2 regions of the Paucibacter sp. KCTC 42545 genome follow, and region 1 is predicted to be linked to the other one. Evidence: predicted binding sites of a transcription regulator. Region 1 holds the regulator's gene; the other holds the start of a gene.
The links. The regulator FNR, encoded in region 1, switches genes on or off when oxygen is low (the NO sensors DNR and NnrR bind a similar motif). The targets are predictions, from matches to a motif close to TTGATNNNNATCAA.
Positions count from the first base shown of each region.

Region 2: a site for FNR is predicted at 2,459-2,472, ahead of AT984_RS00690 (phosphate transport regulator). Genes of this name have one in related genera too.

Region 1 is NZ_CP013692.1:2,614,544-2,619,947, forward strand. Features, by position in the region: gene AT984_RS11345 (urease accessory protein UreH domain-containing protein) at 1-456, opposite strand, end outside; gene hemN (oxygen-independent coproporphyrinogen III oxidase) at 456-1,889, opposite strand; gene fnr (fumarate/nitrate reduction transcriptional regulator Fnr) at 2,113-2,847, shown strand; gene AT984_RS11360 (hypothetical protein) at 2,979-3,326, opposite strand; gene AT984_RS11365 (hypothetical protein) at 3,328-3,591, opposite strand; gene ccoG (cytochrome c oxidase accessory protein CcoG) at 3,643-5,115, opposite strand; gene ccoP (cytochrome-c oxidase, cbb3-type subunit III) at 5,142-5,404, opposite strand, start outside.
Region 2 is NZ_CP013692.1:146,520-151,923, forward strand. Features, by position in the region: gene gabT (4-aminobutyrate--2-oxoglutarate transaminase) at 1-906, shown strand, start outside; gene AT984_RS00685 (NAD-dependent succinate-semialdehyde dehydrogenase) at 911-2,359, shown strand; gene AT984_RS00690 (phosphate transport regulator) at 2,587-4,641, shown strand; gene AT984_RS00695 (PEP/pyruvate-binding domain-containing protein) at 4,638-5,404, shown strand, end outside.

The sequences.
Region 1 (5,404 bases):
CAGCAAGCCGCAAGGCCAGGCCACCCAAGCCAAACCAGCCAGACCTGCGCGGGCCCGAACTTTCATTTGCGCCGGGCCGGCGAAGGCCACACGCCCTTGGCGCAAGCCATCAAGCGGCACTTCAAGCTGATGCCCAACATCCTGCCCCAGACGCGCCAGCCATGCCGGCGGCTGACCGCGCCAGAGCAAGGCCAAGCCCAGCATCAAGGCCGCCACATGCAGCATCACCCACAGCGGGCGCAGCAGCGCCGAAGCCTGGCCCATCTGGGCCAGCAATTGCACGCTGGCCGCCGCCACCGCTCCCGCGGCCGCGTACCCCACCAAGCGCCCGAGCTGAAAGCTCACGGGTGCACGCCCCCCGGCCGCAGCGCAGGTCGCGCCACACATGGCCAGACAATGGGGAACGCCGGCCAAGCCCATCAACAGGGCCGAGCCGGCAAGGGCGACATCAAGCATCAGATGATTTTAGAGAACTTCGCGCGGCTGCGATCGGCTTGCAGGTAACGATCAAACACCATGGCCACAGCGCGCACAAAGAACCAACCCAGCGGCGTCACTTGAATGGCGTCGGCGTCCACCGTCACCAAGCCCTGCTCCGCCAGCTCACGCATGCGCTCCAGCTCGGGCTTGAAATACTCGGCCACATCCACGAGGTGCGCCAAGGCGATGGACTCAAACTCCAGCCGCCCCTGGCACATCAAAGCCATGATGACGGCGCGGCGAACGATGTCGTCGCGGGTCAGGGCCAAGCCACGCTCGATGGGCAGCTGGCCTTGACGCAAGGTGTCGTAATAGGCCTCCAGCGTCTTGACGTTCTGGCTGTAGTTGGCGCCAACGCGGCCGATCGCCGACACACCCAAAGCAATCAGGTCACAGTCCGGCTGGGTGCTGTAGCCCTGGAAATTGCGATGCAGGCGGCCCTGGCGCTTGGCTACGGCCAAGGAGTCATTGGCCAAGGCGAAATGGTCCATGCCGATATAGCTATAGCCATGCGTCATGAAGCCTTCAATCGCGCCGTGCAACATCGCCACCTTGGCGGCACCCGGCGGCAGTTGGGCTTCGTCGATACGGCGTTGCGGTTTGAAGCGCTGCGGCAAATGAGCGTAGCCGTAAAGCGCGATGCGATCCGGCTTCAAGGCACCCACTTGCTCGATGGTGCGAGCAAAGGACTCGGGGGTTTGCAGCGGCAGACCGTAGATCAGATCCACATTGGTGGACTCAAAACCCAGCTCGCGCGCCGCCGTCATCAAGGCCTCGACGCTAGCAAAGCTCTGCTGGCGATGCACCGCCTTTTGAACATGCGGATCAAAATCCTGCACGCCGAAACTCAGGCGGTTGAAGCCCAGGCTGCGCAGATGCTTGAGGCGGTCCACATTGACCGTGCGCGGATCCACCTCGATGGCCATCTCGGCTCCGGCAACGATGCGGAAGCGCTCACGCAAGGCCTGCACCAAGCCCGTCAACTCTTCATCGCTGAAGAAGGTCGGCGAACCGCCACCCAGATGCAGCTGAGACACCCCGGCGCCGCGACCCAGATGGACCAGCGTCAAGTCCATCTCGGTGATCAAAGCTTGCAAGTACTCCGCGGCTTTGTCGTGATGCTTGGTAATGACCTTGTTGCAGGCGCAGTAGTAGCACACCGATTCACAGAAGGGGATGTGCACATAGATCGACAAGGGCGCAGCGCCGCCAATCTGCGAGCCGGTGGCCCTTTGCACCAAAGCCTGCGCGTAGTTCTCGGCGGTGAAGGCCTCAACAAAGCGATCCGCGGTCGGGTACGAGGTGTAGCGTGGCCCGGACACATCGAAACGACGCAACAGGTCTTCGTTGATGATGCTCACGGCGGAGTCTTTGCCTGACAGGGCTTGGGGCTGGGTGATAGAAACCATGGCTCGCATATTGCCAAGCCCGCCACACAAGCGATTGACCGAGATCAAGTTTGGCCTCATTCTTTGCCCTAACAATCGCATGTATTGCGCATTGGGCTTGAGCTAAATCATGTTTGGCGAAGCCGATAAGCGGCGATCAGACGTTCGAATCGCCGCCTTGCCCCGAACAGATGCCGACAACGGCGCCTGCCCACTGCGATATGCGTCATCCATAATGCACTCTATGAACGTCACCGTACCTATCAAGATTGAACCGCTCAAGGTCGCCTGCTCCAGCTGCAATTTGCGCGAGCTTTGCCTACCCGTGGGCTTGTCGTCGGGTGACCTCGAGCAGCTGGACGAGCTGGTTGCCACCCGCCGCCAAGTGTCGCGCGGCGACACCTTGTTCCGTAGCGGCGATCCGTTCCAGTCGCTTTACGCGGTGCGCACCGGCTTTTTCAAAACCTGTGTCTCGTCGGAAGATGGCCGCGACCAAGTCACTGGCTTTCAAATGGCGGGCGAATTGCTGGGCCTGGACGGCATCAGCACCGACCGCCACAGCTGCGACGCCGTGGCGCTCGAAGATTCCCAGGTCTGCGTAATTCCCTTTGAGCAACTGGAAGAGCTGTCGCGCGAGTTCACCGATTTGCAGCGCCAGTTCCACAAGATCATGAGCCGGGAAATCGTGCGCGACCACGGCGTGATGCTCTTGCTGGGCAGCATGCGGGCGGAGGAACGCCTGGCAGCCTTCTTGCTAAACCTGACCCAGCGCCTGCAGGCGCGCGGCTTCTCCGCCGCTGCCTTGGTGCTGCGCATGACGCGCGAAGAAATCGGCAGCTATTTGGGCCTGAAGTTGGAGACGGTCAGCCGCACCTTCTCAAAATTCCAGGAAGAGGGCCTGCTGGAAGTGAAGCAACGCCACTTGCGCATCCTTGACCAAGCGGGCCTGCAAAAGCTGGTGAACAACGGCGCCTGCTAAGCCCTAGGCTTAGCGGCTGCTGAGCCGCGCCAGCGGCACAATAAAAGAAGGGCTGAGTGGTACTCAGCCCTTCTTTCTTTCATTCAGGCATTCAGCATTGAGCGCCGCCCGAGCGAGCGGCCTACTTCGACCTACTGCGGCCATCGCCGCGGGTGAATGGCTTGAGGTGCATCAGGCGTCTCCGGCAAGGTGGCCAGCATCAGGCTGATGCTGGATGCCAAGCTGATGACGCTCCAAAAAATCAGAAAGCTGAGCGTGTAAACGGCCTGGCGGGAGAGTTCCATACGCTCGCCGCCGAACCAGGTCAGATCGCTGGGGTCAACCACCGAAAACACCAAACCCTCGGTCACCCCTGCCATCACAAAGGCCGGCCAGGCAATGGCCATCGCCCAGCGTGCCAACCTGGACGTAGGTGGCGGCAGATCCACCGCAAAGGTGGCGTCATCCGACTCAACACGATTGCGGGGCTCGGTATTCATCTTATTGCGTACCAGTGGCAGCGTGATTGCGGCCCTTCATGGCCGGTGCCAAGGAGGCCGGAGCGGCTTCCTTGGAAGCCTTGCCCACATACGTGGTCTGCACCTTGGACTCGTCCAGCACCGTCTCGGGGAAATGCAGGGCCAGGTACAGGGTCACAAAGCTGGCAAGCACCACCAGACCCGGTCCACCCCACACCAGCCACATGAACTTCTCACGCCACCAGGGGCTAGAAGACTCGGTCTTGCTCTTGTTTTCTTGACTCATTGCGTCAACTCCTGCTTTGCAAGGACTTCTTATTCAAAAATTCGTTCGCGCTTAGCGCGGCACGACAAAGGTCGATTTTTCCTTGATCTCGATCTTGCCGCTGGCCACACCTGCTTTGTCAACCGCCTGTCCCATCAAGGCAAACGAGATGGCATGCGCGCCGACACCGGCCTGCGCCGCCGACTCCGGCGGAATACGCACCGCCACCGACACCCAACGCGCTTCGGCCGGCGCCAAGACCAAGCTCACTGGCTTACCCAAGGCGATGCCTTCCATGCCCTTGACGCTGACGCTGAACTGCTGCGCGCCCTCGGTCGCATTCATGATCTGCAGGCGATAGAGGTTCTCGATATAGCCGTCTTCCACCAGGCGGGACAGCACGCCGCGGTCACGCACCACATCCAGTTTGACGGGGCTGCGCAAGAACAAGAGGCTGGCCAACAAAGCCGTACTCAAGGTCACCAGCACCACGCTGTAAATGATGACGCGAGGGCGGAACATGCGGCGCAGCTTCTGCGCCGGGCTGAGATGCTGGGCCAGGCCGTTCTGGGTGTCGTAACGAACCAGCCCGCGCGGGTAGTTCATCTTGTCCATCACCTGATCGCAGACGTCCACGCAGGCGGCGCAGCCAATGCACTCGTATTGCAGGCCCTTGCGGATATCAATGCCGGTGGGGCAGACCTGTACACACAAGGTGCAGTCGATGCACGAACCCAGGCCGGCGGCCTTGGCATCGACCTTCTTGCCACGCGAACCGCGCGGCTCGCCACGCTCTTGGTCGTAGCTGATGATCAGGGTGTCTTTGTCGAACATGGCGCTTTGAAAGCGCGCATAAGGACACATGTATTTGCAGACCTGCTCGCGCATATAGCCTGCGTTGCCGTAGGTGGCAAAACCGTAAAACAGCACCCAGAACCATTCCCATGGGCCAAAGCCCAAGGTGAAGGCCGAAGCCCACAGTTCTTTGATGGGGGTGAAGTAGCCAACAAAGCTGAAGCCGGTCCACAAGCCGACCACGATCCAGGTCAGTTGCTTGCCACTCTTGCGCCACAGCTTGTTGAAGTTCCAGGGCGAAGCGTCGAGTTTCATGCGCGCTTGGCGATCACCCTCGAACTGCTTCTCGATCCACATGAAGATCTCGGTGTACACCGTTTGCGGGCAGGCATAACCGCACCACAAACGCCCGGCCACCGCAGTGAACAGGAACAGGGCATAGGCCGAGATCAGAAGCAGACCCGTCAGGTAGATAAAGTCCTGCGGGTAAAGCACCAGGCCAAAGATATAGAAACGCCGGCTGGCAAGCTCAAACAGAACCGCCTGCCGGTCATTCCACTGCAGCCAGGGCAGGCCGTAGAAGAGCAACTGGGTGAACCAGACCAAACCCCAGCGCCAACGAGCGAACACGCCCGTCACCGAACGCGGGTAGATCTTCTTTTGTGCTTCGTAGAGGTTGACGATCTCAATGACCGTCTCCTTGCCTGCCGAAGATTTACCCGTGGCCGTCTGGCCCACCTCTGCACTCATCTCAACCTACTTTTTTCAGCCCTACATCACTTGGCCGCAACGGCCGAGCTGTTCGACAGACTCCAGACATAAGCACCCAGCACATTGATCTGCTCGGGGCTCAAGCGGCTGGCTTGTGCCGGCATCAGGTTGTTTTTGCCGTTGTTGATCATGGCGATCACAGCATCTTCACCCCAGCCATGCAGCCAGATCTTGTCGGTCAGGTTGGGCGCGCCCAGAGCCTGGTTACCCTTGCCGTCTGCACCGTGACAGGCCGCGCAGGCACCGAACTTCTCCTTGCCCAGCTGTG
Region 2 (5,404 bases), 2.5 Mb from region 1:
GTGATCGCTTTTGACGGCGCCTTCCATGGCCGCACCATGATGGGCATGGCGCTGACCGGCAAGGTTCAGCCCTACAAGGCCGGCTTCGGCCCCTTCCCGGGCGAAGTCTTTCACGCCCCATTCCCCAGCGAGTTGCATGGCATCAGCGTGGATGATGCGTTAGCCGGTGTGCAGCGTCTGTTCAAGTCCGCCATCGACCCCAAGCGTGTGGCGGCCTTCATTTTTGAACCGGTGCAAGGCGAGGGTGGCTTCTACCCCGCGCCCGAGGCCTTCGTCGCCGGCCTGCGCCGCATTGCCGATGAACACGGCATTGTGCTGATTGCCGATGAAATCCAGACCGGCTTTGCGCGCACCGGCCGACTGTTCGCGTCGCAACACCACAATGTGCCGCTGGACCTGATCACCTTCGCCAAGAGCCTGGCCGGCGGCATGCCTTTGTCCGGCGTGTGTGGCCGTGCCGAGTTGATGGACGCACCCGCACCGGGCGGCCTGGGCGGCACTTATGCCGGCAACCCGCTGGCCGTGGCGGCCGCGCATGCGGTGCTGGACGTGATTGCGGACGAAGGCCTGTGCGAGCGCGCCGAAGCCCTGGGCGGGCGCCTGCGCCACCGCCTCAATGATTTGCGCGCCACGGTGCCGCAGATCGCCGAGGTGCGCGGCGTCGGCAGCATGCTGGCGGCCGAATTCTGCGACCCCAGCACCGGCGCGCCCGATGCCGACTTCACTAAGCGCGTACAGACGCTCGCGCTGGAGCAAGGCCTGATCCTGCTGACCTGCGGCAGCTACGGCAATGTGATCCGCTTCCTGCACCCGCTGACCACGCCGGATGCGGTCTTTGACGAAGCGCTCACCATCCTCGGCCGCGCCCTGCACCAAGCCCAGTTACAAGCCCAGCAACAAGGTTGAGATGATGGACACCACGACTTCTTTGCTGCGTGAGCAGGCATATCTGGCTGGCCGCTGGGTCGGCGCCGATGACGGCCGCCACTTTGACGTCCACAACCCCGCCACCGGCGAGCGCCTGGGCCATGTGCCGCTGATGGGCGAGGCGGAAACGCAGCGCGCCATCGCCGCCGCCGATCAAGCCTGGGGCCCTTGGCGGCGCCGCAGCGCCAAGGAGCGCGCGGCCGTGCTGCGCCGCTGGTTTGAGCTGATGTTGACGCACAGCGAGGCCCTGGCCCAGTTGATGACGCGCGAGCAGGGCAAGCCCCTGGCCGAGGCGCGCGGCGAGGTGGCCTACGCCGCTTCTTTCATCGAGTGGTTTGCCGAGGAAGGCAAACGCATTTACGGCGAGACCATTCCCAGCCCCTTGAGCGACCGCCGCCTGCTGGTGCTGCGCGAGCCCATCGGCGTTTGCGCAGCCATCACACCCTGGAACTTCCCGCTGGCCATGATCACCCGCAAGGTCGCGCCGGCGCTGGCTGCCGGCTGCCCCATCATCGTCAAGCCGGCTGAAGGCACGCCTTTCTCGGCCCTGGCCCTGGCGGCCTTGGCGGAAGAGGCTGGCGTGCCCGGTGGCGTGCTGCAGGTCATCACCGGCGACGCGCGCGCCATCGGCGGTGAGCTAACGCGCAACCCGGTGGTGCGCAAGCTCAGCTTCACCGGCTCCACCGAGGTGGGCCGCCGGCTGTACGCGCAGTCGGCGCCCACCATCAAGAAGCTCTCGCTGGAGCTGGGCGGCAACGCACCCTTCATCGTGTTTGAAGACGCCGACCTGGACGCCGCCGTCGAAGGCGCGATGATTTCCAAGTTCCGCAATGCCGGCCAAACCTGCGTCTGCGCCAACCGCATCTATGTGCATGAGCAGGTTTACGAGGCCTTTGCCGACAAGCTCTGCGCCGCCGTGGCCCGCCTCAAGGTCGGCAATGGCCTGGACGACGGCGTGCAACAAGGCCCGCTGATCGACGCCGCTGCCGTGGCCAAGGTGGAAGCCCACATCGCCGACGCCGTGGCCAAGGGCGCACGCGTGCTGTTGGGTGGCCAGCGCCATGCCCTGGGCGGCAGCTTCTTTGCACCAACCGTGCTGGCCGATGTGCGGGCCGATATGGCGGTGGCACGTGAAGAAACCTTCGGCCCACTGGCGCCGCTATTCAAGTTCAGCAGCGACGCCGAGGTGATCGCCCTGGCCAATGACACCGAGTTCGGCCTGGCGAGCTATTTCTACAGCCGCGACATCGGCCGCGTCTGGCGGGTGGCCGAGGAGCTGGAGTACGGCATGGTGGGCGTCAACACCGGCCTGATCTCCAACGAGGTGGCCCCCTTTGGCGGCGTCAAGCAAAGCGGCCTGGGCCGCGAGGGCGCGCACCAGGGCATCGAGGACTATGTGGTGACCAAGTACGTGGCGATGGCGGGGCTCTAATCCTTGATTTGAGCGGCACGGCTTTTCGCACGATCGTCAGCCTGTGTGCTGGTTTGTGCGTCTAATTCGCCGCAAATCGCCCCGCATCGCCGCGCTGACTTGATCTAGCTCAAAAGAAGGTACTGCCAGCCCCGATTGCCGCAAAACAGTCATTTGCCCTGCCTAGACTGCGACGCGTACCAGTTCACAACGGGGTTCGCATGCAGAAGTCAGACGCAGTCGCCGCGATGGGGAAGAGCAGCCTTTTGCTGCCGGCGTGGATCAAGGCCGCCCTTGCCGCCAATGATCGCTTGAAGCTCTACCTGAGCGTGCTGCAGGCTGCCGCAGCGCATGCAGCCCACCCCGAGGCCGAAGCGCTGGACCTCGGCCGCGAGGTGGCCGCGGCCGGTATCGAGGGCCGCTGGCTGCGCGAACTGCCGGGCGCGGCCTCGCAGGTGGACGGCGCCTTGTTGGTGCCAGACCTGCCGCGCATGGCCGCTCGCCTGGCCGAGGACTTGAGCGTGATGGCGCGCCCCTTGCTGGACAGCGCCGCCGCCGTTGATGCGACCCGCGAGCGCCTGGCCCATTGGCTGCAATGGCTGGACGCGTTTGGTGAGCAGCACAGCGGCGCCGAAGCGCTCAGCGCCGAGCAACTGCGCTTGCTGACCAGCGGCAAGCGTGCCGAAAAGGGCCACGCCAAAGCGGAGGGCAAGCACGCGCACGGCGGCGTCAAAGTCGGAGATGCTGTCGAATCCGACAGCCTGCATCTGCTGGTGATGGACCTGCACAAGCAGCTCAATCAACTCGCCAGCACCTTGTCCAGCGAAACCATTGATGGCGCCCATGTTTGGCAATTGCAGGAAGGGGATCACGCCCGGGTGCAAGCCTTTATGCGCGGCCTCAATCGCACCGCGCGGCTGAAGTTCGACCACCCCGGCCTGGACACCGCCGCCACCCGGGACGGCGAGCGCCTGCTGCTGCAAAACGATATCGGCACCAACGACGCCCATGTGCTGGTGCTGCAGGTGGAGGGACTGAGCATCACGCTGAATTACTCCGACCTGCATCGCCCGCGCTTCGAGTTTTTTCAGGAACTGCTCAATCCCTTCGGCGCCCAGTGGGCCGACACGCAGTCCAAGGTTGCCGCCGGGCTCAACGATGGCCAGGCCTACACCTTCGGCAGCGCGCGTTTTGACTGTGCGGACGAGGCGGCCTTGGCCGCCGCGCTTGAAGGCATAGGCTCGCGCATCGTTTTTCTGATCGACTGGAACCGCGCCCGCAAACGCCTGCTGCCTTTTGTCGGCAAGCAGGGCGCCATTGAGGTGCTGCGCGCTGCCGCAGCGCAGGATCTTGGTCATATGGCCTGGCTCAAGGCGGGTGGCGAACAGATCATTTTTGCGGCCATGCAGGCTGCTGGTGAGGGCGCCTTCCGCATCGGTGACCGGCTGGACAGCGTGCTCGGCCAAGCCGATGCGCAAGCCTTCATGCTGGAGGTGTTGGGCCAGGCCAGCAAGGCGCTGCTGGCCGGCCAACCCGCCGCCCTGGTGGCCGACGAAACCCGCATGTTGCTGGCCCGACGCATGCGCCAGCGTAGCAGCGAGTTCGACCTGATCGAAGAACATGCCGCCTACTGCCATGCGCTGGCCCAGGCGGTTAGCGATGGCCTGGCTCACGATGTCACCGGGGGGCACAAGGGCGATCACAAAGCGGCCAGCCATGCCGCACGCGGTCTGGCCGAACGCGCCAAGGTGTGGGAGCGCCAGGCCGATCATCTGGTCATGCGCGCCCGCGACCAGGCGCAGCGCCAGCGCCGCTGGCAGCCCATCGCCCGCTTGCTGGAGCTGTCGGACGATATTGCCGATGCGCTGGAAGAGGCCGCTTTTCTGATCAGCCTGATCGCCGAGGACCACCGCCAGGGCTGGAGCGCCGAGCTGCATCAGTTGCTGGGCAAGCTGGCGCAAGCCGTGCTGTCGGCCACCCAGGAACACATCAAGGCCCTGGCCATCGCGCGCCGCTTGGCCTCGCGTGGCGAAGGCGGCAATGGCGGCAGCATGCTGGACCAAGACGGCGCCGACAGCGACGCCTTCCTCGCCGCTTCCTGGCATGTGCTGCGCTCCGAGCGCGAATGCGATGAACTGCTGCGCGCCGCGCGCCGCGTCATGCTGGGTGCCATCAAGGATGCCGCCTCCTTGATGCTGGCCAATGATCTGGCGATGGCGCTGGAGCTGGCTTCGGATCGCCTGCTGGTTGCAGGCTATGCGCTGCGCGATGTGGCGTTTGAGCAAGTCGGGGCGCAGGCATGAACGCGCGGCTGGAACAGGCGCAGGCTTGGCCGCAGGCGCTCTACCTGATTGGCTGCACGGCGCCCGAGGCCGAGCAAACAGGCGGCTTGGCCGCGAGTGCCCAAAGCATGGGCTTCAAAGCCTACAACCTGCTGCGCATGGCCGCACTTGGCTTGCCGGTGCCGCCGGCGTTTGCGATCGGCACGACCTATTGCCGCGATGCGGCGGCCAGCGCGGCGGCCGCTGAGCGCGGTATCTGGCGGCCGGGCCTGGACGCGCTGGAGCGGGCCACCGGCCTGCGCTTTGGCTGCGCGCGGGCGCCCTTGCTGCTGTCGGTGCGCTCGGGCGCACCGGTGTCCATGCCGGGCATGATGGAAACGCTGCTGAATATCGGCCTGTGCGAAGCCACGCTGCCGGGTTTTTTGCGCCAGACCGGCAACCCGCGCCTGGTCTGGGACACCTACCGCCGCCTGGTAGCCAGCTACGGCGAGGTGGTGGCCGGTGTGCCGGCAGCGGTGTTCGAGGCGCAGAGCAGCGCGCTGTTGGAAGAGCGTGGTGTGAGTGATGAACGCGAGCTGGACTTTGCCGAGCTGCGCAGCCTGACCCGGCGCTACCTTGATGCTTACGCGGCCGCCGCCGGCGCGCCATTTCCGCAGCAGCCCGAGGCGCAGCTGCGCGGCGCCATCGGCGCGGTGTTCGCCAGCTGGCAGTCCGCCAAGGCCTGCGAGTACCGCCGGCAACGCAACATCCCCGATGCCATCGGCACGGCGGTGACGGTTCAGAC